DNA from 4 places in the Actinosynnema sp. NPDC050801 genome. Region 4 is predicted to be linked to each of the others. Evidence: riboswitches for the same ligand, from Rfam matches in the RefSeq annotation. Region 4 holds a riboswitch; each other region holds the start of a gene.

Region 1 (7,026 bases), on a different contig from region 4:
ACCGGGAGGGCGAGGCGGTCGTCTCGTTCTACGGGTCGCACGTGCGGCTGCCGTTCAAGGCGGGCGAGGTCGGGTCGATCGTGCCGGGCGGGACGATGCAGGCGCCGGGCGCGGCGGGCGGCGCGGGCGTGGCGCCGGACCTGCTGGCGTCGCTGCTGTTCGGCCCGCACGGTCTGCGGGGCCTGACCGCGCGGCACCCGGATGTGTACCCGGGTCCGAACGCGGACCTGATGCACACCCTGTTCCCGCCGGTGCGCGGCGACCTGATGACGTTCTACCTGCCGTAGGTCAGGCCGCCGCCCGGAACAGCCGCTCCGCCTCGGTGATCGCCCGCGCCAGCGCACCGGGCTCCGGCCGCAGCCCCGCCACGACGGCGTCGACACCGCGCAGTCCGGCCTGCTGCAACAGCCGCTTCTCGTTCGTGGTCCAGTAACCGCGCGCGGCGAGCACGGCGTGTGCGGTCTGCAGCGCGGCGGTGGCCAGGGCGCCCGCGACTTCGACCAGCCGGCCGTTCGGGGCGTGGGCGGTGCGGGCGTAGCCCAGGGTGAGGGCCGCCCTCTCGTGCCACACCGGCGGTGCCGCCACCCGCAGCGCCTCCGGGTAGGCCGGGCGGGGCAGGTCGCCGCGCAGCACCCGGTTCAGCGCGAGCTCCGCCACGACCACGTAACTGGGGATGCCGGCGAGGTGGAACATCAGCGGCTCCCAGTGGAAGCGGCCCCGCTCGGCCTCGGCCAGTTCGTGCTCGACCACGTCGAGGTCTCGGTAGTGGACGTCCACGCGCCGGCCGTCGACGGTGAGCCAGGCGCCGCCGTTGAAGACGCCGCCGCCCCAACCGCCGATCTCGGAGACCTCGCCCGGCCAGCCGAGCGCGCGCAGGTCGGCCGGGTCGAAGTCGCCCCGGTAGTAGACGGCAAGGTCCCAGTCGCTGTCCGGGGTGTGGGCGCCTTGGGCACGTGAGCCGCCGAGGGTGACCGCGTGCACGGCGGGCAGGGCCGCCAACCGGTCGGCGACGTGGTCGAGGAACGCTTCGTCGGTCATGGGGAACACGATCTCCGAGCGTTCAGAGGGACGCGAACTCGACCCCCATCACCACGCCGGCGAGCACGAGCATCGCGCCCGCGCCGGTGAGTGCGCGCCGGTAACCGGTGTCGCCGAGGCGTCGTCGCCCGCGGGCGACCAGGAGGGCGATCACCACCTTGCCGCCCACGAGGGTCAGGTAGAACCCGATCAGCAGCGCCGCGCCGGCGGCGGGCGATCCGCGCCAGGTGGTGATGGTCAACGGACCGAGCGCGGTCGCCCAGGCGAGCCACGGGTGCGGGCTGAGCACGTTCACCAGGACCGCTCGGCGGAGCGCGCGCGAGCCGGTTTTGTCGGACCTCGTCGGTAGAATCGAAAACAGGGGTCCCCTGGGCGGGGACGGCTGCGAAGCACGGTCTTCCTGCGGCACAACGGTTCCGGCGGAAGCCGGCTCGTCCTGAGCAGGCGCGCTGGAAGCAGGCTCGCCGACGGGCGGATCGGCGGCACGGTCGGCCTCGGCAGGTCCGGCGGCACCGGCAGGACGGGCGGCACCGGCAGGTCCGGCGGTCTCGACAAGACCGGCGGCATCGGCAGCACGGCCGGCATCGGCAGGCCCGGTGGTACCGGCAGCACGGTCGGTCTCGACAGGACCGGCGGCATCGGCGGGTCCACCGGTCGCGGAGCCGGCGGCCAGGGTGGCCGACCGCGCCTCCCGGACCGTCTGCACGCCGCTCCACACCACGAACACCGCGCCCACAACCCCGAGCACGCCCAGCGCCCGCGCGGGCAGGCGGTCCAGCAGGAGCAGCGTCACGGCGACCACCACGGCGTCCGACAGCAGCGGCGCGCACGCGGTCAGCGCGCCCGCCCGCCAACCCGAGCGCAACGCCGACGTCACCACCAGCACCAACAGCGGCCCGGGGCTGATGCTCGCGGCCAGGCCGAGGGCCAGTCCCAACCCCAGTGCGTCCACGGCGGCAGACTAGGTCACGTGTCCGAGTTCGCCCGAGTCCTCACCACCCTGCGGCAGATCCGCGGCCTCAGCCCGTTCTTCGCCCTGGACGTCGGCCGGCCCGACGACACCTGGCACGACGGCGCGCGGCTGCTCGACGGCCCCGACCTGCCCGACGCCCTCGACCGGATCGGCGACCGGTACCGCACCGGTGAACGGCGGGTCGCCGCGTCGCTGTTCTTCCTCGGCTACACCGCACGGCTGCTGAGCCCGGTGGTCGCCGCCCGCGCGGTCGGCGGGGTCGCGCCGGACATCCGTCCCGCCAACCTGTGGTGGCGCTACCGCCCCGACGGTCTCCAGGTCCGGCTCAAGGAGCCGCTCGCGGGCATCGGCGTGGCCGAGTCGCTGGAGCCGGTGGTGGAGGCGGTGCACGCGGTCACGCCGGTGGCGCGCGGCCTGTTGTGGGGCAACGCGGGGTCGTCCATGGCGGGCGCGTTGCGCACGGTCCACCGCGGCGGGATCGACTGCGCCGGGTTGGCCGACGAGCTGTTCGCCGACCCGCCGCTCAAGGGCACGGGCGAGTTCATCCCATTCCCGGGCGAGGTGGTGTTCCGGCGGCGCAGCTGCTGCCTGTACTACCGGCTCGACGGCGGCGGCACCTGCGGTGACTGCCCGCTGCCCCGAACCACCCCGCCGCGGCGCTGACCCGCGCACGTGAGGAACACGACAACTCGTCTGGTCGGTTGTGCCGGCCCACGATCGACATCTACGGTTCGCAGCGCCGCAGTGGACGGGAAGCCGGTGTGAATCCGGCGCGGTCCTCGCCACTGTGACCGGGGAGCCAACCCGCCGAGAACGTCACTGGTCGCGTGGAGCGGCTGGGAAGACGCGGGGACGGCGTCGATCCGGGAGTCAGGAGACCGGCTGCGGCACGAGTTGTTGTTGACCTTCCACGAGGTATGGAGGAGGCCGTCATGACGAGCCCCGCGCACACCCCTGCTCTCACCGACCCCTGGGTCACCCCGGTTCCCAAGTGGGCCTACGCCGTCGCACTGGTCGCGTTGACCGTGACGTGGCTGGTCCTGCAGGAGAACGGCATCGCGCTCGGCCACGCCGCCGAGACCGTGCACGAGTTCTTCCACGACGGGCGCCACGCGCTCGGCGTTCCGTGCCACTAGGCGCGGCGACGTGACAACACCCACCTACCGGGGGTTGCTGCTGCGCGGTGTCGGCGCGGGCGCGGTGTCCGGGCTGCTCGCGGGCCTGGTCGGCGTGCTCGTGGTCGAGGCGCCGATCCGGGCGGCACTGGCCGTGGAACGGGCACGTCCCGCGGAGCCGGGCTCGGACCACGGGCACGGCGAGTTGTTCAGCCGGGGCACGCAGGTGGTCGGCGGTGTGCTCGCCGCCGTGGTCGTGGGCGTCGCCGTCGGCGCGCTGTTCGCCACCGCGTACGCGATGTCGCGGCGTTGGTTCGCGGCCAAGGCGCCGTTCGTCCGGGCGGTGGCGCTGTCGGCGGCGGCGTTCGGCGCGGCGGCGTTGCTGCCCGCGGTGAAGTACCCGGCCAACCCGCCCGGTGTCGGTGATCCGGGCACGGTGGAGTACCGCACGGTGCTCTACCTGGGGTTGATCGCGGCCGGGTTGCTGGTCGCGTTCGGGGCAGGCCACCTGGCGTCCCGGCTGGGCAACCTGGGCGGTCCGGTGCGCTGGACCGCGGTGGCGGCGGCCGTGGTGGCGGCGGTGGTCGTGCTGCTGGTGGTGTTCCCGGCGACACCGGATGTCGTGCCCGCCGACATGCCGGCCGGCGTGGTGTGGGACTTCCGGTTGGCCTCGCTCGCCGAGACGGCGACGCTGTGGCTGGGTCTCGGTGTGGTGTTCGGCCTGCTGGTCGACCCCGCCACGCGCCGGGCGGAGCAGGGGTCAGCGGTCTAGCAGCGGGGCGAGCGTCTCCAGCGTGACACCCACCAGGGAGTCGCGGAACACGCGGCGCTCGCCCTGCTCGACCGGCACGTCGCACGGCACCACCAGCACCGTGCAGCCGGCGGCCGCGGCGGAGTTCACCCCGGTCGGCGAGTCCTCGACGGCGACGCACCGGGTGGGGTCCACGCCCAGCAGTCGGGCGGCCTTGAGGTACGGGTCGGGCAGCGGCTTGTTGCGGCGGTCGACCTCGTCACCGCACACCGTGACGTCGAACAGGTCGCGGCCGATGGTGTCCAGCGCGACCTCGGTCAGCCGCCGTTCGGTCGAGGTGACCAGCGCCATCGGCACGCCCGAGTCGCGGACCGCGCGCAACGCCGCGGCCGCGCCGGGACGCCAGGGCAGGCCGGCCCGGAACAGCTCCTCGGTGCGCCGGCTGATCCAGGCCGCGCCGTCGGCGAGGTCCTCGTCGGTCGGTTCGACACCCGCTTCGGCGAACAGCAGGCCCATGGTCCGGGCCGTGCTGGAGCCCACCAGGGCTTGCCTGGTCGCGAGCGACAGCGTGCCGCCCAGCTTCTCCACGAACTCGTTGAGCGGGATGTCCCACAGCTTCTCTGAGTCCAGCAGCGTGCCGTCCATGTCCCACAGCACAGCCTCGACCGTCATGTGCACCTTTCCGTGATCACGCGCCGGTGGCCGGCAAGACCCCGTGACGACGCCCATGACCTGCGCAATCCTGCGGGGTCGGGTCGGCGGCCCGGAGCACCTCGCCCGTCGCGCCGTCCGCGACGGGCGCGCGGTCGGCGTGCGCGCCGACGTGGGGTGGCGTGACACGAACCGACATGCGCCAAGCCTACGACGTCGGGTGTGCGGCGGTGGTCGTAGTCTGGCCGCGTGACCGATCCGGACCAGGCCGCCCAGACCCCCTTCGACCCCAGCGAACCGCTCACCAACCCGATCATGGTTGCCGCGTTCGAGGGGTGGAACGATGCAGGCGACGCCGCCAGCACGGCGATCGAACACCTGCAACTCACGTGGGACGCGACGCCGTTGGCGGAGATCGATCCGGATGACTACTACGACTTCCAGGTGACGCGACCCACAGTCCGCATGGTGGACGGCGTCACCCGACGGGTTGAATTTCCGACGACCCGGTTGTCGGTCTGCCGCCCGCCGGGGTCGTCCACGGACGTGGTGCTGGTGCATGGGATCGAGCCGAACATGCGGTGGCGGAAGTTCGCCGCCGAGCTGCTGGGCCACATCGAGAACCTGGGCGTGACCACCGTGGTCACGCTGGGCGCGTTGCTGATGGACACCCCGCACACCCGGCCGGTGCCGGTGACGGGCACGGCGTACGACGAGGCGGCGGCGGCGAAGTACGGGTTGGAGCGGTCCCGGTACGAGGGGCCGACCGGCATCGTCGGCGTGTTCCAGGACCTGTGCGTGCAGGCGGGGGTGCCGGCGATCTCGTTCTGGGCCGCCGTGCCGCACTACGTCTCCCAGCCGCCCTCGCCGAAGGCGACGTTGGCGCTGCTGCACCGGGTGGAGGAGGTGCTGGACGTCGAGGTGCCGCTGGGCGCGCTACCGGAGCAGGCCGAGGAGTGGGAGCGCACGGTCAGCGAGATGGCCGACGAGGACGAGGACGTGCGCAACTACGTGCGGGCGCTGGAGGAGCGCGGGGACGCGGAGATCCAGATCACCGAGGCCAGCGGTGACGCCATCGCGGCGGAGTTCGAGCGGTACCTGCGGCGGCGGGGACGCGGGCCGGGCCGCGGGCCGACCGGGATGTGAGCACGCCCCGCCCGACCGCCGGGCCGGTGGTCCGGGTGCGGTTGGCGGCGTTGTACGCGGGCGGGTTCCTGGGGCCGTTCGGCGGTGCCATGACGTCGTCGGTGCTGCCCGAGGTGGGTGCCGACTTCGGCGTCCCGGCGGGCTCGGCGGCGGCCACGTTGACCGGGTACCTGGTGCCGTTCGCGCTGCTCATGCTGGTCTCCGGCACGTTGGGTGAACGGTGGGGCGCCCGGCGGACCGTGCGGGTGGCGTACGCCGTCTACGTGGTGGCGTCGGTGTTGTGCGCGGTGTCGTGGTCGTTCCCGGTGCTGCTGGGCGGACGGGCCGTGCAGGGTGCGGCGAACGCGTTCACCACTCCCCTGCTGCTGGCGGCGATCGCGGCGGTGACGCCGAAGGCCCGGCTGGGGCGGGCGTTGGGCGTGTTCGCGTCCATGCAGGCCGCCGGCCAGACGACGGCGCCGTTGCTGAGCGGGTTCGCGGCGGAGGCGTCGTGGCGGTGGGCGTTCGTGGGCGCGGCGGTGGTGGCCGCGGCGTTGGCGGTGGTCGGCCTGCCCGCCGACCCGCCGCGTGGGAGCGAACGGCCACGTCTGCGCAGCGCGTGGCGTGGCCGGACGCCGCGGTTGGCCGCCGCCGGGTTCGTGGCCTGGGGTTGCCTGGGTGGGTTGTCGTTCCTGGTGGCGCTGCGGCTGGGTGACTCGTTCGGGCTGGGCGCGGGGCAGCGCGGGTCGGTGCTGACCGGGTTCGGCCTGGTCGCGATCTTCACCGCGCGGCTCACCGGGTGGTCGATCGACCGGTTCGGCGCGCGGTGGTGCGCGGTGGCCGGCGCGGCGGTCGGGGGTGTGCTGCTGGCGGGGGTCGGCGTGCTGCCGTCGGTGGTGGCGGTGGGTGTGCTGTGGGCGGTGGCCGGTGCGACGAGCCAGGCGGTGACGGTGGGGTTGACCGCCCTGGTGCTGTCCGCGGACGGCGGCAACCGGGGCGGGTCGGTGTCGGTGGTGCAGTCGTTGCGGTTCCTGGGCGCGTCGGTGTCGCCGGTGGCGTTCGTGCCGCTCTACCACGCCGACCCGGTCAGCGCGTTCCTCGTGCCCGCCGCGCTGGTGTCGGTGGTGCCTCCCGTGCTGCTGCTGCACCGCGGTCGGTCGGGGCGCGGGCGTCGAGGGTCGCCAGCGCCAGCACCCCGGCCACCAGGTAGAGCCCGGCCTGGGCGTTGAGCAGCGCGGACAGGCCGAGCACGGGGGTCAGGGCACCGGCCAGCACCATGCCGAGCGCCTGACCGCCGTCGTAGAGGCTGACGAACGTGGCCATCACCCGGCCGCGGACCTCGTCGGAGGAGTGCAGCTGGAGCACCGACATCA
Region 2 (7,026 bases), on a different contig from region 4:
CTTCGCGGGTCGTTGTGCTGCGCGAGATCGGCTTGGGCGTGTGCCCGGACGTAGTTGTCCGCGGCCGACTCGTCCAGGTTCGCCACTAGTCGCACCGCGTCATCGATCAGTGCCACTACGTGCGGGAATGCGTCGCGGAAGAAGCCGCTGATGCGCACCGTGACGTCGATTCGGGGCCGGTTCAGCTCGACGAGCGGGATCACTTCCAGACCGACCACCCGCCGGGACTGGTCGTCCCACCGCGGCCGGACGCCCAACAGGGCGAGCACCTCGGCGACGTCGTCACCGGCCGTGCGCATGGCGCTGGTGCCCCAGACCGACAGGCCGACCGACGGCGGCCACTCCCCCGTCTCGGACCGGTAGCGCTCCAGCAGCGAGTCGGCCATGGCCTGGCCGGTCTCCCAGGCCAGCCGGGACGGCACCGCCTTGGGGTCGACCGAGTAGAAGTTGCGGCCCGTCGGCAGCACGTTGACCAGGCCGCGCAGCGGCGAGCCGCTCGGACCGGCCGGTACGTAGCCGCCGTCGAGGGCGTGCAGGACGTTGGTCAGCTCGTCCGTGGTGCGCGCCAGCCGGGGCACGACCTCCAGCGCGGCGAACTCCAGGACCCGCGCGACGTCCTCGACGTCGGTGAGGGTGCGGGCCGCGTTCACATCCCAATTGGCGTCTTCCATGGCTTGGACGAGCGCGCGGGCCTGTTGTTCGACCCGGTCGGTCGCGGTCCGGTCGTTGGCGCTCTCGGCCAGGCCGAGCGCCTCGCGCAGGCCGGGCAGCGCCGCGACCTGGCCCGCCCACATCTGCTTGGCCTGGAGGATCGACAGCACGAGGTTGACCCTGGTCCCGCCGGTGGGCGCCGCGCCGAGGACGTGCAGGCCGTCGCGGATCTGCACGTCCTTGACCTCGCACAGCCAGCCGTCGACGTGCAGGATCAGCTCGTCGAACTCGGCGTCGTGCGGCCGGTCGTCCAGGCCGAGGTCGTGGTCGAGCTTCGCGGCCTGGATGAGGGTCCAGATCTGCGCCCGGATGGCCGGCAGCTTGGCCGGGTCCATGGCGGCGATGTTGCCGTGCTCGTCCAGCAGCTGCTCCAGCCGGGCGATGTCGCCGTAGCTGTCGGCCCTGGCCATCGGCGGCACGAGGTGGTCCACCAGGGTGGCGTGCGCCCGCCGCTTGGCCTGGGTGCCCTCGCCCGGGTCGTTGACCAGGAACGGGTAGATCAGCGGCAGGTCGCCCAGGGCGGCGTCGGGGCCGCAGCCCGCCGACATGCCGACGGTCTTGCCGGGCAGCCACTCCAGGTTGCCGTGCTTGCCGACGTGCACCACGGCGTCGGCGCCGAACTCGTCCTCCAGCCAGCGGTAGGCGGCCAGGTAGTGGTGGCTCGGCGGCAGGTCGGGGTCGTGGTAGATGGCGATCGGGTTCTCGCCGAAGCCGCGGGGCGGCTGGACCATGACCACGACGTTGCCCGAGCGCAGGGCGGCCAGGACGATCTCGCCGTCGGGGTCCTTCGACCGGTCCACGAACAGCTCACCGGGAGCTTCGCCCCAGTGCTGCTCCATCTCCTGCCGGGTGTCCTCCGGAAGGGTCGTGTACCACTCCCGGTAGCGGGCGGCGGGAAGCCGGACCGGGTTGCCCTGGAGCTGCTCCTCGGTCAACCAGTCGGCGTCCTGGCCGCCGGCCGCGATGAGGGCGTGGATCAACGCGTCGCCGTCGAGGTCCGCCACGCCGGGCAGCTCGTCGCCGATGTCGTAGCCGTGGTCCTTCATCGCGGTGAGCAACCGGACCACGCTGGCCGGGGTGTCCAGCCCGACCGCGTTGCCGATGCGGGAGTGCTTGGTCGGGTACGCCGAGAGCATGACCGCGATCCGTCGTTCGGCCGGCGGGATGTGCCGCAGCCTGCCGTGGCGGACGGCGATGCCCGCGACCCGCGACGCACGCTCCTCGTCGGCGACGTAGACGGTGAGGCCGTCCTCGTCGACCTCCTTGAACGAGAACGGCACGGTGATGATCCGGCCGTCGAACTCGGGGATCGCCACCTGGGTCGCGGTGTCCAAAGGGGACAGTCCGTCGTCGTTCTCGTCCCACGCGGCACGGCTGCCGGTCAAGCACAGGGCCTGGAGGATCGGGACGTCCAGGGCCGCCAACGCGCCCACGTCCCACGCGTCGTCGTCGCCACCGGCGGCCGCGGCGGCGGGCTTGGTGCCGCCCGCCGCCAACACGGTGACCACCAGCGCGTCCGCTCGGCCCAGTTCGGCCAGCAGTTCCGGGTCGGCCGCGCGCAGGGAGGCGCAGTAGACCGGCAGCGGCCGGCCGCCCTTGGCCACGATCGCGTCGCACAGCGCGTGCACGAACGCCGTGTTGCCGGCCACGTGGTGGGCCCGGTAGTACAGGACCGCGATGGTCGGGCCCTCGCCGGCCTGCTCCCGCTCCAGCAGGCCCCAGGTGGGCGTCGGCTCGGGCGGCGCGAAGCCGTGACCGGTGAGCAGCACGGTGTCGGACAGGAAGTGGTGCAGCTGGGCGAGGTTCGCCGCGCCGCCGTGCGCCAGGTACGCGTGCGCCTCCGCGCACACACCGCCCGGCACGGTCGACAGCTCCATCAGCGGCGCGTCGGGGTTCTGCTCACCGCCCAGCACCACCACCGGCAGACCCGAGGCGAGCAGCCGGTCGAGGCCCTCCTCCCACATCCGGCGACCGCCGAGGATGCGCACGACCACCAGGTCGACGCCCTCCACCAGCGCCGGGAGGTCGTCCGCGGCGGTGCGGGCGGGGTTGGCCAGGCGGTAGTCCGCGCCACTGGCACGGGCGGACAGCAGGTCCGTGTCGGAGGTCGACAACAGCAGGATCACGTGCGGGCTCCATCCCTCGGGGGTCCTCGCCCCGGTCGTGGGGGACGGCGAGCGGAGTTCCTGACTCCCGGGGCACGCCCGGTCACAGTGGCGGGACCGCGCCGGATTCACACCGGCTTCCTCCTGCTGCTTCGCCGTTCGGAGGTCACCCTAACGGCAGTTAGCATCCAGTCCATGCCCACGGCACCCCATGCGCCCTCCGCGGAGGCGACCACGTCGGCAGGCCGCACCCACCCGGACGCCTGCCCCGGTGCCGTCGACGTGCACCGGGCCGCCGACGGCGGGTTGGCCCGGGTCCGGGTACCCGGCGGCACGGTGAGCGCGGCGCAGGTCGACGTGCTGCGGACCGCCGCCCTCGAACTCGGTGACGGGTTCCTGGAGCTCACCTCGCGGGCGAACGTGCAGATCAGGGGCTTGGCGCCGGGCGCGGAGCACGAGCTGGGCGCCCGGTTGCGCGACGTCGGCCTGCTGCCCTCGCTGACCCACGAGCGGATGCGCAACATCGTCGCCGCGCCGTTGGAGGACAACCAGGCGTTGGTCGACGCGATCGACGCGGCGTTGCGCGCGGTGCCCGGGCTGGCGTCCCTGCCAGGGCGTTTCCTGGTCACGGTGGGTGGCGCGGTGAGCGGCCTGTCGGGTGACGTCGGGCTCGTCGACGACGCGTTGTTCCTGGCAGGACGGGATTCCGGGCTCCGCGTGACCGATCCAGTGGACGCCGTGGTGACCGCCGCACGCGTGTTCGGCGAGATCCGCGGCGACGCCTGGCGGCTGTCCGAAGTGGACGGCGGTGTGCGGAAGATCACCGACGCGCTGGGCGTTCCGGGCGACGCGCGGATCGAGCCGACTGTGATGCCCGTCGCACCGGGCGTGCACGGGTCGGTGGTCGTGGCCGGCGTGCCGTTGGGGCGCTGGGACGCGCGGCTGCTCGCCGGCGTGCCGGTGCGGCTCACGCCGTGGCGCAGCGTGGTGCTGCCGGCCGGGAGCGATACCAGTGGCCTGTTCACGTCGCCGGACTCGCGGTGGCACGGGGTGAGCGCGTGCACCGGGCGGCCGGGGTGCGCGAAGTCCCTGGCCGACGTGCGGGCCGACGCCACCCGGTGGGTCGACACCCGGACCGCGCCGGGACGCGTGCACTGGTCCGGTTGCGCCCGGCGGTGCGGCCGGCCGGCCGGCGACGTGGTGGAGTTCGTCGCGACCGGCGACGGGTACGAGGAGATCAGGTGACCAGCTACGTCAAGGACGGCGCGGAGATCTACCGCCGTTCCTTCGCCACCATCCGCGCCGAGGCCGACCTGGCGCGGTTCCCGTCGGACGTGTCCCGGGTGGTGGTGCGCATGATCCACGCCTGCGGGATGGTCGACCTGGTCCCGGACGTCGACTTCTCGCCACACGTGGTGCGCGACGCGCGGGCCGCGCTGCTGGCGGGTGCGCCGATCCTCTGCGACGCGCAGATGGTCGCGGCGGGCGTCACGCGCCGCCGGCTGCCCGCCGACAACGAGGTCGTGTGCACGTTGGGCGACCCGCGCGTGCCGGGGTTGGCGGCGGAGCTGGGCAACACGCGCAGTGCGGCGGCGTTGGAGCTGTGGCGCGACCGGCTGGAGGGCGCGGTGGTGGCCATCGGCAACGCGCCGACCGCGTTGTTCCACCTGCTGGACATGGTCGCGGCCGGCGCGCCCCGGCCGGCGGCCGTGCTCGGCGTGCCCGTCGGGTTCATCGGCGCGGCCGAGTCGAAGGACGCGTTGGCGGACAACGCTCTGGGACTGGAGTACCTGGTCGTGCGCGGTCGTCGGGGCGGCAGCGCCATGACCGCGGCGGCGCTCAACGCGATCGCGAGTGAGGAAGAATGACGGGCAAGCTGTACGGGGTCGGGGTGGGGCCGGGCGACCCGGAGCTGGTGACCGTCAAGGCGGCGCGGCTGATCGGCGAGGCGGACGTGGTCGTGTTCCACAGCGCGCGGCACGGGCGGAGCGTGGCGCGCCGGATCGCCGCGCCGTACCTGCGCGTCGGTCAGGTCGAGGAGCAGCTGGTCTACCCGGTCACGACCGAGGACTCCGACGACTACCAGGGCGAGATCGACGCGTTCTACGAGGAGTGCGCGGCGCGCTTGGCCGCGCACCTCGACGCGGGCCGCACGGTCGTGGTGCTGGCGGCGGGCGACCCGTTCTTCTACGGCTCCTACATGCACCTGCACAAGCGGTTGGCGCACCGGTACGAGGCCGAGGTCGTGCCCGGGGTGACGTCGGTGAGCGCGGGCGCGGCGGTGATCGGGCGGCCGCTGGTGGAGCGCGACGAGGTGCTGACCGTGCTGCCGGGCACGTTGTCCGCGGACGCGCTGGTGGAGCACCTGGCCGGCGGCGACCCGGTGGCGATCATGAAGCTGGGCCGGACGTTCCCGCAGGTGCGCGAGGCGTTGGCGCGGGCGGGGCGGTTGGACGAGGCCTGGTACGTGGAGCGGGCCACGACCGGGGCGCAGCGGACCGCGCCGCTGTCCGAAGTGGACGCCGACGGCGTGCCGTACTTCTCGTTGGCGCTGCTGCCGAGCAGGCCCGCCCCTCCCCGTTCGGACGGCGACGGCGGGGTCGTGGTGGTCGGTCTCGGTCCGGCCGGGCCGGAGTGGTTGACGCCGCAGGCCCGTCGCGCCTTGGCGGAGGCGGACGACCTGGTGGGGTACGTGACCTACCTGGACCGGGTGCCGGTCAACCCCCGGCAGCGGCGGCACGCCTCCGACAACAAGGTCGAGGCCGAACGGGCCGCGTTCGCGCTGGACCTGGCCAAGCGCGGGCGGCGGGTCGCGGTGGTGTCGTCCGGCGACCCGGGCGTGTTCGCGATGGCCAGCGCGGTGCTGGAGGTGGCGACCGAGGAGCAGTTCTCGGACGTGCCGGTGCGGGTGCTGCCGGGGTTGACCGCCGCGCACGCGGTGGCCAGCCGGGTCGGCGCGCCGCTGGGGCACGACTACTGCGTGGTGTCGCTGTCGGACCGGCTCAAGCCGTGGGAGGTGATCGAGGAGCGGCTGGCGGCGGCGGCCGGGGCCGACCTGGTGCTGGCGATCTACAACCCGGCCTCGCGCAGCCGCACGTGGCAGGTGGACAAGGCGCGTGACGTGCTGCTGCGCCACCGCTCCCCGGACACGCCGGTCGTCGTCGGGCGTGACGTCGGCGGGCCGGAGGAGTCCGTCCGGGTGGTGCGGTTGGTCGACCTGGACGCGTCCACGGTGGACATGCGGTGCCTGCTGCTGGTCGGCTCGTCCCAGACCACCGTCAGCGCGCGCGGCACCGTGTTCACCCCGCGCCGCTACCCCGGGTGAGCCAGTCGACCGCCTCGGCCACCGTCTCCACCAGCGGCGCGTCGGGCGGCGGCGGTCGGCGCACGACCACGACCGGGAGGCCGAGGTGACGTGCGGCGGCCAGCTTCGCCGCCGTCATCGGCCCACCGCTGTCCTTGGTGACCAGCACCTCGATCCGGTGCTCGCGCAGCAGCGCGAGCTCGCCGTCCACTGTGTACGGCCCGCGGTCGAGCACCACGTGCAGGCGGGGGTTGGGCGGGTCGGGCGGGTCGACCGTGCGCGCGACACCGCCGGTGAACGCGGCCAGCTCCCGGCGTCCGGTGGTGATGAACGCCCGGCGCCCGGCCACGAGCTCGGCGGCCTCGGCGACCGTGTCCACGTACCGCCAGTTGTCCTCGGGTGGCCAGCCGGGGCGGCGCAGCACGAGGAACGGGGTGCCGGTCGCGGTGGTGGCGGCGAGGGCGTTCGCGGTGATGCGGTCGGCGAACGGGTGCGTGGCGTCCACGACGGCGTCGACGTGCTCGGCCCTGAGGTAGGCCACGAGCCCCTCGGCGCCGCCGAACCCGCCGATGCGGACCTCGCCCTCGGGCAGCTTCGGATCGGCCACTCGGCCGGCCAGCGACGAGATCACCCGGAGGTCGGTGAGCGCGGCGGCCAGTTCGCGCGCCTCACCCGTGCCACCCAGTACCAGCACGGTCTTCACGGCTGTTGCATCCTGTCGTCGTGAGCACGAACCTGCGCTTCGGCTGGACGACCGGCGCCTGCGCCACCGCCGCGACCACGGCGGCGTACACGGCGCTGCTCACCGGCGAGTTCCCCGACCCGGTGCGGATCGTGCTGCCGAAGGGGCAGACGCCGTCGTTCGCGCTGGCCCGCGAAGCGCTGTCCGACGACCGGGCGTTCGCC
Region 3 (7,026 bases), on a different contig from region 4:
GGCGTGGGCTCCTGCTGTCGCAGCCCGCAAGAAGCCGCGGTCACCGTGAGGAGTGCGCCCGCGACCAGCACCAGCTGGGGCGACCTCATCACCCATCACTTCCGCAAGACGACGGGATGTACCAACGAGGTCGCTCCACGCGGCCTCGTGTTACCGCGCCGATCCGGGTGAACCCGAGCACCGATCAGCGCAGCGGGCGCGGAAGCCAGTAGGTTCCCGGCGCGCGGGTGGGGTGATCCCCGCGCGCCGGGGGCGGTCACAGGCCGTTGGTGAACAGCAGGCGGTTGACCGTGCCGCCGGTGCCGCCGCCGCTGACGACGTTCGGCGTGGCGCTGGAGTTCAGCCAGTTGTGCACGGTGGCCGACGGCTGGTCGCCGAACCGCTGCTTGTAGAGCGCGGCCACGCCCGCGACGTGCGGCGTCGCCATCGACGTTCCGCTCATCGTGCCCGAGCCGCCGGTGCGCACGGTCGAGACGATGGCGTTGCCCGGCGCGTAGATGTCGACGCACGCGCCCGTGCTGGAGGAGGACGAACGGGCGTCGGTGCTGGTGGAGGACGCCACCACGCTGGCCGTCTCCACCTTGCGCGGCAGGCGGTCGCACGAGTTGCCGCCGGTGTTGCCCGCCGAGGTGGCCAGGAAGACGCCCGCGGCGATCATGTTGCGGATCGCGGTCTCCAGGCCGGCCGACGCGGTGAAGTTCCACGACGTGTTCGCCACGGCCGGCTTGGTGTGGTTGGCCGTCACCCAGTTGATCGCGTTGAGCGCCGAGGTGGTGGTCGCGCTGCCGGAGCAGCTCATCATCTTCACGCCGTGCAGCCGCACGCCCTTGGCGATGCCGTAGGTGGCGGAGCCGATCGTGCCGGCGACGTGCGTGCCGTGGCCGTGGCAGTCGGTGTTGTTGGTGTCGTAGCCGTTGTAGTCGAACGTGGCCCGGCCGCCGTAGTCCGCGTGGCCCGGCGTGATGCCGGTGTCGATGATGTAGGCGTGGACGCCCGCGCCGGTGTAGGCGTAGGTGTAGGACTTGGACAGCGGCAGGTTGCGCTGGTCGACCCGGTCGATGCCCCACGACGGCGGGTTGGCCTGGGTGGCGTCGAGCGCGTCGGTGACCAGCACGTCCTGTTCGATCGTGGTGACCGCCGGGTCGCGGCTGAGCTTGCGCAGCTGCGCGGGGGTCAGCTTGGCGGCGAACCCGTTGAGCGCGGCGTTCCAGACGTGGGTCGGTGTGACACCGGCCGTCGCGGCCACGCTCGCACCGCTGCGCGCGGACGGGTCCAGCAGCACGATGTAGGAGTCCTTGACCGGGTGGACGGTCGCGGACGCCGTCGCGAGGACGATGTCCGCCTGGTGCGGGGACTCGGCCGCGGCGGCACCGGTGGTGAGCCCGACGACGGTGGTCGCGGCGGCCAGGACGGCGAGTGTTCGGTGGAGAGGACGCACGGGTTGGCTCCTTCGGGTGAACCCGGACGAGTGCGCTCCGACGCAGGGTTGACGGAGTCGACTTCTCACTCGTCCGTGATTCAGACCAGCAGCCTGACCAGCGGTTATGCCATGGTCAACGGAGGTCGGCCGAACGGCCGCCCGGCCCGTCACGCACGGTGGACATAACGGACAACTGGTAACGCCCGGTTCGCTCGGGTGGGCGCTAGGCGGGTGCCGACCGGCGCAGTGCGACACACGGGTGCTGGACGTAGGACTCTCGCGAGAGTCCTACGTCCAGCACGCGAGAGTCCTACGTCCGGCGCACCCGAGTTCGACGCTCAGCCCGGTTCCACGCCCAGCGCGGTTCGATGCTCAGCGCGGTTCGACGCTCAGCGCGTCCGGCACCGACGCTCAGCGCGTGTGCACGAGCAGCGAGTCGACACCGTGGACGATCGACGCGGTGCGGAACGCGGGCCGCTCGTCGGCCAGGCGCAGCCGGGGGAACCGGCGCAGGAGGGCCGGGTACGCGGCGCGCAGCTCCAGCCGCGCCAGCTCCGCGCCCACGCAGCGGTGCGCGCCGTGCCCGAACGCCAGGTGCGACGACGTCGGGCGGCTCGGGTCGAAGTCGGACACGTCCTCGCGGTTGGCCGCCGACAGCGACACCACGACGACGTCCCCCTCCTCGATCTGCTGGTCGCCGACCAGCAACGGGTGCCGGGCGAACCGCGGGAACGCCACCTGCACCACGCTCAGGTGCCGCAGCAGCTCCTCGACCATCGGCGCGGCGGCCGCGTCGTCGTCACGCATCGCCGCACGCGCGGCGTCGTCCTTCAGCAGCACGATCGCGCCCAGCGCGAGCATCGACGCCGTCGTGTCGAACCCCCCGGTCAGCACGCCGTCGGCCAGACCGGCCAGCTCGACGTCGCTCACGTCGTCGCCGTGCTGGCGGATGATCGAACCGATCAGCCCGTCACCCGGCGACCGGCGCTCGCGGCGCACGATCTCCTCCATGTAGGACAGCGACTCGGAGATCGCGCCCAAGGCCTGCCCCGCGTTGCCGAACAGGTCGAACCGCGCCGCCGCGAGCTCCTGGAACCGGTCGCGGTCCTCATAGGGCACGCCCAGCAGCTCGCAGATCGTCAGCGACGGGATCGGCAGCGCGAACTCCTCGACCAGGTCGACCGGCCCGTCGGCGGCCTCCATGGCGTCCAGCCGCTCGGTGACGATCGCGTCGATGCGCGGCACCAGCCGTGACAGCCTGCGCATGGTGAACTCCGGCGTGAGCAGCTTGCGCAGCCGGGTGTGGTCGGGCGGGTCGGCGAAGCCGAGACCGCCGGGCGACTGCTCGACCCGACCGACCGCGGCGCCGAGCCGGGCGTAGTCGTTGCTGAACGCACCTGTGTCGGAAAGCACCTTCTTGGCTTCGTCCTGACCGGTGACCAACCACACGCGCAAGCCGAACGGCACCGGGATCCGATGCACCGCGCCGGCCTCCCGCATCCGCTCCAGCTCGGCGACCGGCACCACCCCGTCCCGCTTCAGCGGAACCAGCGCACGGTCCGGGAGCAGCGCAAACGCCCGCGAACCGATCTTGCCCAGCACCCACCGCGTCGCCGAACGCCGTGCGACCCACGCCACCAAGCCGTCGCGCACGGACGCCAGAGTCGTCATCGAACACCCCTCTTCCCCAGGTCGAATGACCGACGGTAACCGTACGTAGGGGTGAGCAGCATCGCGCTAGAGGCGGATTGACACGCCATGGCCCGTGACAGACGATCGGCAATCGCGCGTGAAACGGGGGAAGCCGGTCGAAATCCGGCGCTGACCCGCAACGGTAGGTCCCACCCGGGACGAGCCCGAACACCCGTCGCGCGTGCCACGCTCCTGACACCGTCGAGGTCAACGGGTCGGAGCCCGGGGGAAGTCGATCACGGCTGTCCGGGGTCCGCCCACGCCTCGGAAAGGCCGAACATGTCGTTGAGACGGACCGCCGCCGTCATCGCCACCGCCGCTGTCGCCGCGCTCGCGTCGGCTCCCGCCGCCCGGGGTGAGGCGCCGGCCGTGCCGACGGCCGACGTGAGCGACGCCGCCGCCGGGTGGCTCGCCCGGCAACTCGTCGACGGCGACCACTTCGAGATCGTGTTCGAGGGCGTCGCCTACCCCGACCAGGGCCTCACGCTGGACGCGCTGTTCGCCTTCACCGCGGCCGGCGTCGCGTCCGACAGCGCGGACCGGGCCGCCGCCTGGGTCGCCGAGCCCGAGGTGATCGACAACTACCTGCACTTCGGCGACGCCGCCCAGTCCTTCGCGGGCGCGCACGCCAAGCTGGCGCTGGCGGCGCAGGTGCGCGGCCAGGACCCGACAGACTTCGGCGGCGTCGACCTGATCACGGGTCTCACCGCGCTGCAGGCGCCGTCCGGCCGGTTCAAGGACAAGTCGCAGGACGGCGACTACTCCAACGGCTTCACCCAGGCCTTCGCGGTGCTCGCGCTGGACCGCTGGGAGGGCGCGCCGAAGGCCGCCGTCGACTACCTCGTCGGCGCCCAGTGCCCGGACGGCGGGTTCCCGCTGGTCCTGGAGGCCGCGACCTGCGCGTCCCACGTGGACGCCACGGCGATGGTCGCGCAGGCGTTGCTCGCGGTAGACCGGACGGCCGAGGCGGGCAGGGCGCTGGACTGGCTGACCGGCGTGCAGCACCCCGGCGGCGGGTTCCGCGACGAGGGCAGGACCGACGAGGGCAACGCCAACAGCACCGGACTCGCGGCGCAGGCACTGCGCGCGGGCGGCCGCACCGCCGCCGCGGACCTGGCGGCGAAGTTCCTGAGGTCGTTGCAGGTCGGTTGCACGGCTCCGGCGGCCGACCAGGGCGCGATCGCGTTCGACAAGGCGGGCTTCACGCAGTCCACGTCGCTGCGGGCGAGCGCCCAGGGCGTGCTCGGGCTGGTCGGCGTCGGTTTCGCGGACCTGACCGCCGAGGGCGGCGAACCGGGCGCGCCGGTGCTCGACTGCTCGGCCACCACGACCTCCCCGAGTTCGTCCACGACGACCACCTCGACTACGACGACGGCCACGACGACCACCACCTCCACCACCGGGACGACCGCCGCCACCACGACCACCACGACCGCGGCGGTGGCCGTGGTCGCCAACCGCGGCACCCTGGCCCGCACCGGCGCGGCCGTCGGCCCGACGCTGTGGATCGGCGTGTTGCTGCTGGTGGGCGGCGTGCTCGCGGTCGTGCTGGCGCGCAAGCGGTACGCGGGCGCACGCAGGTGACGAGCCGGTGGCGGCGCGTGCCGACGGCGTTGGCCGTCATGGGGCTCGCGATGCTGAACGCACCGGTGACCGCCCGCGCGGCGGACTGCGCGGGCGTCACGGTGGTCGTGGACTTCCGCTCGCTGGGCGGCGGCGTGCAGACGGGCTGCGCGCCGGGTGACCCGGCCTCGGGCACGGCCGCGCTGAGCGGCGCCGGGTTCGGCTACACGTTCGCGGCGCGGCAGCCGGGCTTCGTGTGCCGGATCAACGGCCGGCCGGGCAGCGACCCGTGCGTCGCCGCCTCGCCGCCCACGGCGTACTGGGGCTACTGGCACGGTCAACCCGGCGGGTCGTGGGTCTACAGCGGCACGAGCGCGAGCGCGCACGACCCCGCGCCGGGCAGCGTCGAGGGCTGGTCGTTCGGCGCGGGCGAACAGCCGGGCATCGCGCCACCGGCGCCCGCGCCGGAACCGACCCGGCCGGCGCCGCAACCCCCCGCGCCCGAGCCGGGCGGGCCCGTGCCACCGGCGCCGCAACCCCAGCCCGGTCAACCGGCGCAGCAGCCCACCCGGCAGTCGCAGACCGCCGCACCGACCACGACGACCGAGGCGACCGGGGCGACCACGACCGCGCCGTCCTCTTCCGGGACGTCGGCGGGCAGCACCACGCCCGGGTCGACCTCCACGGCCGGCTCGTCGAGCCCGACCGCGGTGGCGGTGCGGCCGACGGCCGACACGTCGTCCGGCGGCACGGTCGGGCTGGTGGTCGGGATCGCGGTGATCGCCGCGCTGGCCGGCCTGGGCATCGCCACCGCGCGACGGCGCGCCAAGGCGGCGGAGTGAGGCTGCACCCCGGCGCCTGGTGGCTGTGGGCGTTGTGCCTGGCCGCCGTCGCCAGCCGCACCACCAACCCGCTGCTGCTGGCGTTGGTGATCGCGGTCGCCGGGTACGTGGCCGTGTCGTGCCGCGAGGACACGCCGTGGGCGAGCGCCTACGGCGTGTTCCTCAAGTTCGCCCTCGTGGTGATCGCCATCCGCGTGGTGCTGCACGTGCTGCTCGGCGGGGTCGGCGGGCCGACGGTGCTGGTGACGTTGCCCGAGATCCCGTTGCCGGAGTGGATGAAGGGCATCCGGCTGGGCGGACCGGTCAGCGCGGAAGGGCTCGCTTTCGCGCTGTACCAAGGGCTCCAGCTGGCGACGTTGCTGTGCTGCGTGGGCGCGGCGAACGCGCTGGCCAACGCCAAGCGGCTGCTGCGGTCGCTGCCGGCCGCGTTGTACGAGGTGAGCGTGGCGGTGGTGGTGGCGTTGACGGTGGCACCGCAACTGGTGGCCAGCGCGCGCTCGGTGCGCCGGGCCAGGGCGTTGCGGGGTGACGCGGTGCGCGGGGTGAAGGCGATGCGGGTGCTGATGGTGCCGGTGCTGGAGGACGCGTTCGAGCGGTCCCTGGAGTTGGCCGCGGCGATGGACTCGCGCGGGTACGGCCGGGCGGCGGGGTTGCCGAGGCGGACCAGGGTGGTGACCGGCGTGCTGGTGCTCGGTGGGCTGGTCGGGCTGTGCGTCGGGGCGTTCGGGCTGCTCGGCGGCAGCACGCCGGGCGCGGTGGCGACGCCGGTGCTGGCCGCGGGCTCGGTGCTGGCGGTCGCGGGCCTGTGGACCGGTTCGCGGCGGGTGCGGCGCAGCCGGTACCGACCGGACCGGTGGGGTCCGCGCGAGCTGCTGATCGTCGCGTCCGGCCTGGTCGCGATGCTGGCGACGTTCCTGGCGCCGGACGGTCTCGGCGGGGCCGCGTTGACGCCGGGCACGGTGCCGCTGGTCGCGCCCGGACTGCCGTTGCTGCCGGCGATCGGCCTGCTGTGCGCGCTCGCGCCCGTGGTGGTCGTCAGGAACAGGGTGGACACGTGATCCGGTTCGAGAACGTCTCTGTCACCTACCGCGACGCCACCGCGCCCGCGTTGGCCGGGGTGGACCTGCACGTGCCCGAGGGCGAGCTGTGCCTGGTGGTCGGGCGCACCGGATCGGGCAAGTCCACGCTGCTGCGCGCGGTCAACGGCCTGGTGCCGCACTTCACCGGCGGCACGCTCACCGGTCGGGTCGTGGTGGCGGGCCGCGACACCCGCGACCACCCGCCGCGCGAGCTGGCCGACGTGGTCGGCATGGTGGCGCAGGACCCGCAGGCCGGGTTCGTCACCGATTCGGTCGAGGAGGAGCTGGCGTACTCGATGGAGTCGCTGGCGCTGCCCAACCCGGTGATGCGCAAGCGGGTCGAGGAGACGTTGGACCTGCTCGGCCTGGCCGACCTGCGGCACCGGCCGCTGGCGACGTTGTCCGGCGGGCAGCAGCAACGGGTGGCCGT
Region 4 (7,026 bases):
GCTACCAGGTCGGCGTGTCCGGGTTCTACGTGGCACCGGGCGCGTCCGACGGCCTGGTCGACTCGATCCCGACCGCGTTGTCGTTCGACCCGCTCAAGCCGGGCATGTGGGTGCAGGGCGGCGGTGACCCGGCGCTGTCCTACCGGGCCCGTCCGGCCACCGCGCTGGTCGTCAACCACGACTCGGCGGCCGCGGCGGCCGACGGCGCGGACAGCCTGCTGGTCCTGCACCACCACAACGCCTCGGGCGACAAGGCCGACGTGGTGAGGGTGCGGGCGCAGACGCGGCTGAACCCGGCCGTGCGCTCAGTGGCCTGATCGTCGTGCATCGCTCTGGCCGGTCGGGGTTGCCCCGGCCGGCCAGAGCCGTTTACGCACATCGGGTGACGACCGAACGGGGGCACAGAACCGTTCGGGTGTCCCGCAGTCCGGGAGATATGGCCACGGAGGGGTGTTCCGAGTGCGGTTTCACCGCTTCGGACCGGTAGCCTTTCGCAATGAGAACTAGTCCCGCGCATTGGGACTGATACCTGGGAGGTGTGTGGATGCGGCTCGCAGTGATCCCAGGAGACGGGATCGGGCCCGAGGTCGTCGCCGAGGCCCTGAAGGTGCTCGGTGAGGTCGTTCCAGCGGCTGAGATCACCCGCTACGACCTCGGCGCGGCGCGCTGGCACGCCACAGGTGAGTTGCTGCCGGAGTCCGTGCTCGGGGAACTCCGCCAGCACGACGCGATCCTGCTCGGCGCGGTCGGTGACCCGTCGGTGCCGAGCGGGATCCTGGAACGCGGCCTGTTGCTCCGGCTCCGGTTCGAACTGGACCACCACGTGAACCTGCGCCCGGCCCGGCTCTACCCCGGCGTGCGCAGCCCGATCGCCGACCCGCCCGAGATCGACATGGTGGTGGTGCGCGAGGGCACGGAGGGCCTGTACGCCGGCAACGGCGGGCTCCTGCGCAAGGACACGCCGCACGAGATCGCGACCGAGGTGTCGATCAACACGTCGTTCGGCGTGGAGCGGGTGGTGCGCGACGCGTTCGCCCGTTCGGCGAACCGGCCGCGCAAGCACCTCACGCTCGTGCACAAGACCAACGTGCTCACGCACGCCGGTTCGTTGTGGTCGCGCGTGGTGGAGGAGGTGTCGTTGCAGCACCCGGACGTGACGGTGGCCTACCAGCACGTGGACGCGGCGACGATCCACCTGGTCACCGACCCGGGCCGGTACGACGTGATCGTGACGGACAACCTGTTCGGCGACATCCTGACCGACCTGGCGGCGGCGGTGACCGGCGGCATCGGGCTGGCGGCGTCGGGCAACCTCGACGTGACGCGGCGCAACCCGAGCATGTTCGAGCCGGTGCACGGCAGCGCGCCGGACATCGCGGGCCAGGGCATCGCCGACCCGACCGCGGCGGTCCTCTCCGTCGCCCTGATGCTGGACCACCTCGGCGAGTCCGAGGCGGCCCGGCGGATCGAAGCGTCGGTGGCGTTCGATCTGGCGACTCGTGACCACTCGTCGCCGGGCGCGACCTACGCGGTGGGCGACCGCCTGGCCGCCTTGGTGTCGTCCAACGTCCGCACCGGCTGACCCACGCGAGTCGAACGCTCAGGACCCGTGAGTCGAACCTTCAAGACCCGCGAGTCGAACCTTCAAGACCCGCGAGTCGAACGCTCAGGACCCGTGAGTCGAACCTTCAAGACCCGCGAGTCGAACGCTCAGGACCCGTGAGTTCAACGCTCGGGACCGGCGTGCCACCACCTGAGCGTTGAACTCGGCCTACCTGAGTGTTCGACTCGCGGGACGCGAGTGTTCGACTCGCGCAGGCGAAAGCACGTGATCAGGGCCACCACGACCTCGTCGTGGTGGCCCTGACCGCGTCACGGGCCGTAGGGTCGCCGGTGCCGCCCGTGGGGGAAGTCCGGTCGAAGTCCGGCGCTGACCCGCAACGGTAGGTCGAGCCACGTGCTCGGCGAGCCCGATCACCCGCGGGCGGTGGGAAGTTGCTCCAACTCCTGCCGTGGTCTGCGGGACGGGTGCGCCGGCCTGCCACGAGCGGGCGCGGGTGGCCGGTCTGGGCCACCCGTCCGAAAGGCGACCGGTGACCTCCACCAGCAGTCGGCGCACGACCGACCGCGCCGCACCACCGACACCGCGCCGCCCGTCCACCGCGGGCCTCTGCCTCGCCCTCACCGCCGTCCTCGCCGCCTCGGTCGTCTGCGGTGTGGCGCTGGGGCCGGTGCGCATCCCGTTCGGCGACGTCCTCCGCTTCCTGGCCGCCGCGCTCACCGGCGGCACGATCGACGCCGCCGAGGCGGGCCCCTACCGGATCGTGTGGGACATCCGCCTGCCGCGCGTCCTGCTCGCCGCCGTCGTCGGCGCGGGCCTGTCCGCGGTCGGCGTCGCGATCCAGGCCATGGTCCGCAACGCCCTGGCCGACCCGTACGTGCTGGGCATCTCCTCCGGCGCGAGCGTCGGCGCGACCGCCGTCGCGACCACCGGCCTGTTCGCCTCACTGGGCATCTACGCCCTGTCCACGGCCGCGTTCCTGGCCGCGCTCGCCGCGATGGCCCTGGTCTACGTGGTCGCCGGCCGCAACCTGACCCCGTTGCGCCTCGTGCTCACCGGCACCGCCATGGCCTACGGCTTCTCCGCCCTGGCCATGCTGCTGGTGTTCCAGTCACCACGCGGCGAGGCGGCACGGGCCGCGATGTTCTGGCTGCTGGGCAGCCTCGGCGGCGTCACGTGGGCGGCACTGCCCGTCGCCGCCGCCGTCGTGCTGGCCGGTGTCGCCTACCTCCAGAGCCGCGCCAAGCACCTCAACGCCCTCTCCATGGGCGACGAGACCGCGACCACCCTCGGCATCGACGTCTCCCGCACCCGCAAGGCGCTGTTCGGCGTCACCGCCGCCATGACCGGCGTGCTGGTCGCGGTCAGCGGCGCGGTCGGGTTCGTCGGCCTCATGCTGCCGCACGCGGTCCGGCTCACGGTCGGCGCGGACCACCGCAAGGTGCTGGCCGTGGCACCCCTGGCGGGCGCCTGCTTCCTCATCTGGGTGGACGTCGCCGCACGCCTGCTCGCCGCACCCGAGGAACTGCCGCTGGGCGTCATCACGGCCGCGCTGGGCGTGCCGTGCTTCATCCTGCTGATGCGCCGCCGCGGCTACGTGTTCGGCGGCCGCTGATGGACCGCCGCCATATGGACGTCCGACTCGACCGCGTCACCGTCGACGGCATCCTCCACGGCATCGACCTGCACGCCGGCGCCAACGAGGTGCACGGCATCGTCGGCCCCAACGGCAGCGGCAAGTCCACCACGCTGCGCTGCGTGTACCGGGCGCTGCGACCGTCCGGGGGAGTGGTGCGGCTCGGCGGCCGGGACCTCGCCACGACGAAGGTCCGCGACACCGCCGAGCACCTCGCCGCGCTCACCCAGGACAGCCACGTCGAGTTCGACTTCACCGTCACCGAGGTCGTCGGTATGGGACGCCTCCCGCACCGGGGCACTCCGCAACGCGACCGGGAGGTGGTCGCCGACGCGCTGTCCCGAGTGGACGCCGCGCACCTCGCGGACCGGGGCTTCCTCAGCCTCTCCGGCGGCGAGCGCCAACGCGTCCTCATCGCCCGCGCGCTCGCCCAGCAGCCGAAGGTGCTCGTGCTGGACGAACCCACCAACCACCTCGACATCAGCCACCAGCTCGCGGTGCTCGCGCTGGTCCGCAGCCTGGACGTGACCGTCCTCGCGGTCCTGCACGACCTCAACCTCGCCGCCGCCTACTGCGACCGCCTGCACGTGCTCGACCACGGCCGGGTGGTGCGCAGCGGCAGGCCGGAGGACGTGCTCACCCCCGAAGTGCTGCACGAGGTCTTCCACGTCCGCGCCCACGTCGTGCGCCACCCCACCAGCGGCGTACCGCAACTGCTGTTCGAACACAGGGAGATCGAGTGAAGAAGTTCGTCGCGCTCGCCGTGGTCCTGGTCCTCACTACGGGCTGCGGCGCGCGGATCGCCACGACGGCGACCACCGCCGCGGTCACCGTCACGAACTGCGGGCAGCAGGTCACCTACGGCACACCGTCCCGTGTGGTCACCAACGACACCGGCATCGCGGAGCTGATGTTCGCGCTGGGCCTGGGCGACCGGATGGCCGGTTACGTCATCGGCGGCGCCCACGCCAACGACGTCGCCTCCTCGCCGTGGCGGGCGGACTTCGAACGCGTGCCGCACCTCGGCGAGCAGATCACCAAGGAACTCGTCCAGGGCGCCAAGGCCGACCTCGTGTTCGCGGGCTGGAACTACGGCTTCTCGGAGTCGACCGGCTTCACCCCCGACGCCCTCGACGACCTCGGCATCGCCACCTACCAGCTCACCGAGGCGTGCCGGAACGGCGTGGGCGGGCAGCGCGGCATCATGCCGCCGTTGGACGCCCTCTACACCGACCTGCTCAACCTCGGCCGGATCTTCGGCGTGCAGGACAAGGCCGAGGCCCTCGTCGCCGGCTACCGCAAGCAGGTCGCGGACGCCGAGGAGCTCGTCAAGGGCGACCGCCCGAAGGTGTTCCTCTACGACAGCGGCCTCGACCAGCCGTTCACCTCGGGCCGCAACGCCGCGCCGCACGACATCATCGGCAGGGCGGGCGGCGACAACGTCTTCGGCGACCTCGACGACAGCTGGACCACGGTCGGCTGGGAGGCCGTCGTGGACCGGGCGCCGGACGTGGTGCTGATCAACGACTACGCCGACGGGGAGTCGACCACACCGGACGAGAAGCGGGCGTTCCTGGAGTCCTACCCGCCGCTGGCCGACGTGCCCGCCATCAAGGCCAAGAGGTTCTTCGTGCTGCCGTACGCGGCACTGGTGGAGAGCCCGCGCAACCCGGCCGCCATCGAGGCGTTCGCCAGGTTCTTGGCCGATAGCTTCCACCCATAGTGTGGGACGACCCGTCCGTGGCTTGGTATCCGCGGACGGGTTGTGGCACCATCGCCAACGTGGCTCTCCACACCGTGGTCATTATTTCCCAGCGCGTCGGGTAGTGCTGCCTCCCAGCACCCGGCGCGCCGACCTCTCGCATCCTGCGGGGGGTCTTTTTGTTTTCCCAAGACTCACAAGGAGCCCCCTCGTGAACCCCCTCGGTGATTCATTCCACGTCTTCGACACGACCCTGCGGGACGGTGCCCAGCGCGAGGGCATCTCCTACTCGGTCAACGACAAGCTGGCCGTCGCCCGCTTGCTCGACTCGCTCGGCGTCGGCTTCATCGAGGGTGGCTGGCCGGGCGCCATGCCCAAGGACACCGAGTTCTTCGCCAGGGCCGCCGAGGGGGAGCTCACGCTCAAGCACGCCCAGCTCGTCGCGTTCGGCTCCACCCGCAAGGCGGGCGTCAAGGTGCACGAGGACAAGCAGGTCAGGGCCCTGCTGGAGGCGCGGACACCGGTCGTGACGCTGGTCGCCAAGTCGGACCGCAGGCACATCGAGCGGGCCCTGCGCACCGACGTGGCGGAGAACTGCGCGATGGTCCGCGACACGGTCGCGTTCCTGGTCGGCGAGGGCCGCCGGGTCTTCCTCGACGCCGAGCACTTCTTCGACGGCTTCGCGTTCGACCCGGACACCGCGCTGCGCGTGCTGGAGTCCGCTGTGGAGGGTGGCGCGGACGTCGTCGTGCTGTGCGACACCAACGGCGGCCAGCTGCCCCTGGGCCTGGCCGAGACCGTCGCCGACGTGGTCGCCCGCACGGGCTTCCGCGTCGGCATCCACTGCCAGGACGACACGTCCTGCGCGGTGGCCAACACCATCGCCGCGGTGCAGGCGGGGGCGACCCACGTCCAGTGCACCGCGAACGGCTACGGCGAGCGAGCGGGCAACGCGGACCTGTTCTCCGTCGTCGGGAACCTCGTGACCAAGCTCGGCCTGCAGGTGCTACCGCACGAATCGCTGGCCGAGCTCACCCGGGTCTCCCATGCGTTGGCCGAGATCGCGAACATCGCACCCGACACCCACCAGGCCTACGTCGGGTCGTCGGCCTTCGCCCACAAGGCGGGGCTGCACGCGAGCGCGATCAAGGTGGACCCGGAGCTGTACAACCACATCGATCCGGACACCGTGGGCAACGACATGCGGGTGCTGGTCACCGAGATGGCGGGTCGGGCCAGTCTCGAACTCAAGGGACGTGAGTTCGGGATCGACCTGACCCGCCGGCCGGATGCGCTCACCAACGTGGTGCGCAAGGTCAAGGAGCTGGAGGCGGGCGGCTGGTCGTTCGAGGCCGCCGACGCCTCCCTGGAACTGCTGCTCAAGGCCGAGCTGTCCGACCTGGACACGCCGCCGTTCGTGCTGGAGTCCTACCGCGTGGTGCTCGACCACCACCAGGACGGCGCGATCGTGTCCGAGGCCACGGTGAAGGTGCACGTGGCCGGTGAGCGGGTCATCGCCACCGCCGAGGGCAACGGCCCGGTGCACGCGCTGGACGCGGCGCTGCGCAAGGCGCTCCTGCCCCACCTGTCCTGGTTGGACGCGGTGGAGCTGAACGACTACAAGGTGCGCATCCTCACCGATCAGCACGGCACCGACGCCGTCACCCGCGTGCTGGTGGAGTCCACCGACGGCGAGCGCGAGTGGACCACCGTGGGCGTGCACGGCAACATCGTCGAGGCGAGCTGGCTCGCCCTGTGCGACGCGCTCGTGCACAAGGCGATGCGGGTCAGCCCGTCACCAGCGTGAACCCTCCCTCGGCCAGGATCCGGTTGAGCGGGTAGAAGTAGGACGAGCCGCCGCTGGAGCAGTTGCCGCTCGCGCCGAGCACGTGCCCCTGGGCGTGGGAGCCGGTGAGCAGCGGCGACCAGTGCTCGCCGGGTTCGACGCACACGTTGGTCCGCGTCAGCCCGGAGACCACCCCGGTCGGGTAGTTGACGGTGACGTTCTTCGCCACCACGGTGCCGCACCGCAGACCGGTGGTGCGGCCGACCGCGCACACCTGGCCGCCGACCGGCGTCTCGACCGAGCCGCGGACCGTGGTGCCGATGCGCCCGGCGACGGTGGGT

Evidence for each region. A riboswitch is a leader RNA that binds a small molecule or an ion and turns the genes downstream of it on or off. The one in region 4 is predicted to bind cobalamin.
Region 1: linked by a shared signal. The riboswitch ahead of AB0K14_RS05165 (CbtB-domain containing protein) and the one ahead of AB0K14_RS16420 (iron ABC transporter permease) in region 4 are both predicted to bind cobalamin.
Region 2: linked by a shared signal. The riboswitch ahead of cobN (cobaltochelatase subunit CobN) and the one ahead of AB0K14_RS16420 (iron ABC transporter permease) in region 4 are both predicted to bind cobalamin.
Region 3: linked by a shared signal. The riboswitch ahead of AB0K14_RS20075 (prenyltransferase/squalene oxidase repeat-containing protein) and the one ahead of AB0K14_RS16420 (iron ABC transporter permease) in region 4 are both predicted to bind cobalamin.

What each region holds. Positions count from the first base shown of each region.
Region 1 covers NZ_JBFAQZ010000002.1:63,606-70,631, reverse strand. The annotation lists gene AB0K14_RS05185 (GNAT family N-acetyltransferase) at 1-287, shown strand, start outside; gene AB0K14_RS05180 (nucleotidyltransferase domain-containing protein) at 289-1,038, opposite strand; gene AB0K14_RS05175 (LysE family transporter) at 1,061-1,990, opposite strand; gene AB0K14_RS05170 ((2Fe-2S)-binding protein) at 2,009-2,674, shown strand; cobalamin riboswitch at 2,729-2,913, shown strand; gene AB0K14_RS05165 (CbtB-domain containing protein) at 2,944-3,147, shown strand; gene AB0K14_RS05160 (CbtA family protein) at 3,158-3,898, shown strand; gene AB0K14_RS05155 (HAD family phosphatase) at 3,887-4,549, opposite strand; gene AB0K14_RS05150 (PAC2 family protein) at 4,778-5,674, shown strand; gene AB0K14_RS05145 (MFS transporter) at 5,671-6,882, shown strand; partial or broken gene AB0K14_RS05140 (MFS transporter) at 6,839-7,026, opposite strand, start outside.
Region 2 covers NZ_JBFAQZ010000029.1:4,527-11,552, reverse strand. The annotation lists gene cobN (cobaltochelatase subunit CobN) at 1-2,837, opposite strand, end outside; cobalamin riboswitch at 2,871-3,004, opposite strand; gene AB0K14_RS36460 (hypothetical protein) at 3,012-4,061, shown strand; gene AB0K14_RS36455 (precorrin-8X methylmutase) at 4,058-4,684, shown strand; gene cobJ (precorrin-3B C(17)-methyltransferase) at 4,681-6,141, shown strand; gene AB0K14_RS36445 (cobalt-precorrin-6A reductase) at 6,116-6,823, opposite strand; gene AB0K14_RS36440 (cobalt-precorrin-5B (C(1))-methyltransferase) at 6,844-7,026, shown strand, end outside.
Region 3 covers NZ_JBFAQZ010000008.1:171,835-178,860, reverse strand. The annotation lists gene AB0K14_RS20090 (hypothetical protein) at 1-89, opposite strand, end outside; gene AB0K14_RS20085 (S8 family peptidase) at 257-1,438, opposite strand; gene AB0K14_RS20080 (cytochrome P450) at 1,832-3,091, opposite strand; cobalamin riboswitch at 3,184-3,307, shown strand; gene AB0K14_RS20075 (prenyltransferase/squalene oxidase repeat-containing protein) at 3,392-4,696, shown strand; gene AB0K14_RS20070 (hypothetical protein) at 4,693-5,517, shown strand; gene AB0K14_RS20065 (CbiQ family ECF transporter T component) at 5,514-6,575, shown strand; gene AB0K14_RS20060 (ATP-binding cassette domain-containing protein) at 6,572-7,026, shown strand, end outside.
Region 4 covers NZ_JBFAQZ010000006.1:281,296-288,321, reverse strand. The annotation lists gene AB0K14_RS16430 (S8 family serine peptidase) at 1-317, shown strand, start outside; gene AB0K14_RS16425 (3-isopropylmalate dehydrogenase) at 545-1,582, shown strand; cobalamin riboswitch at 1,875-2,001, shown strand; gene AB0K14_RS16420 (iron ABC transporter permease) at 2,094-3,176, shown strand; gene AB0K14_RS16415 (heme ABC transporter ATP-binding protein) at 3,191-3,940, shown strand; gene AB0K14_RS16410 (ABC transporter substrate-binding protein) at 3,937-4,920, shown strand; gene cimA (citramalate synthase) at 5,111-6,706, shown strand; gene AB0K14_RS16400 (S1 family peptidase) at 6,687-7,026, opposite strand, start outside.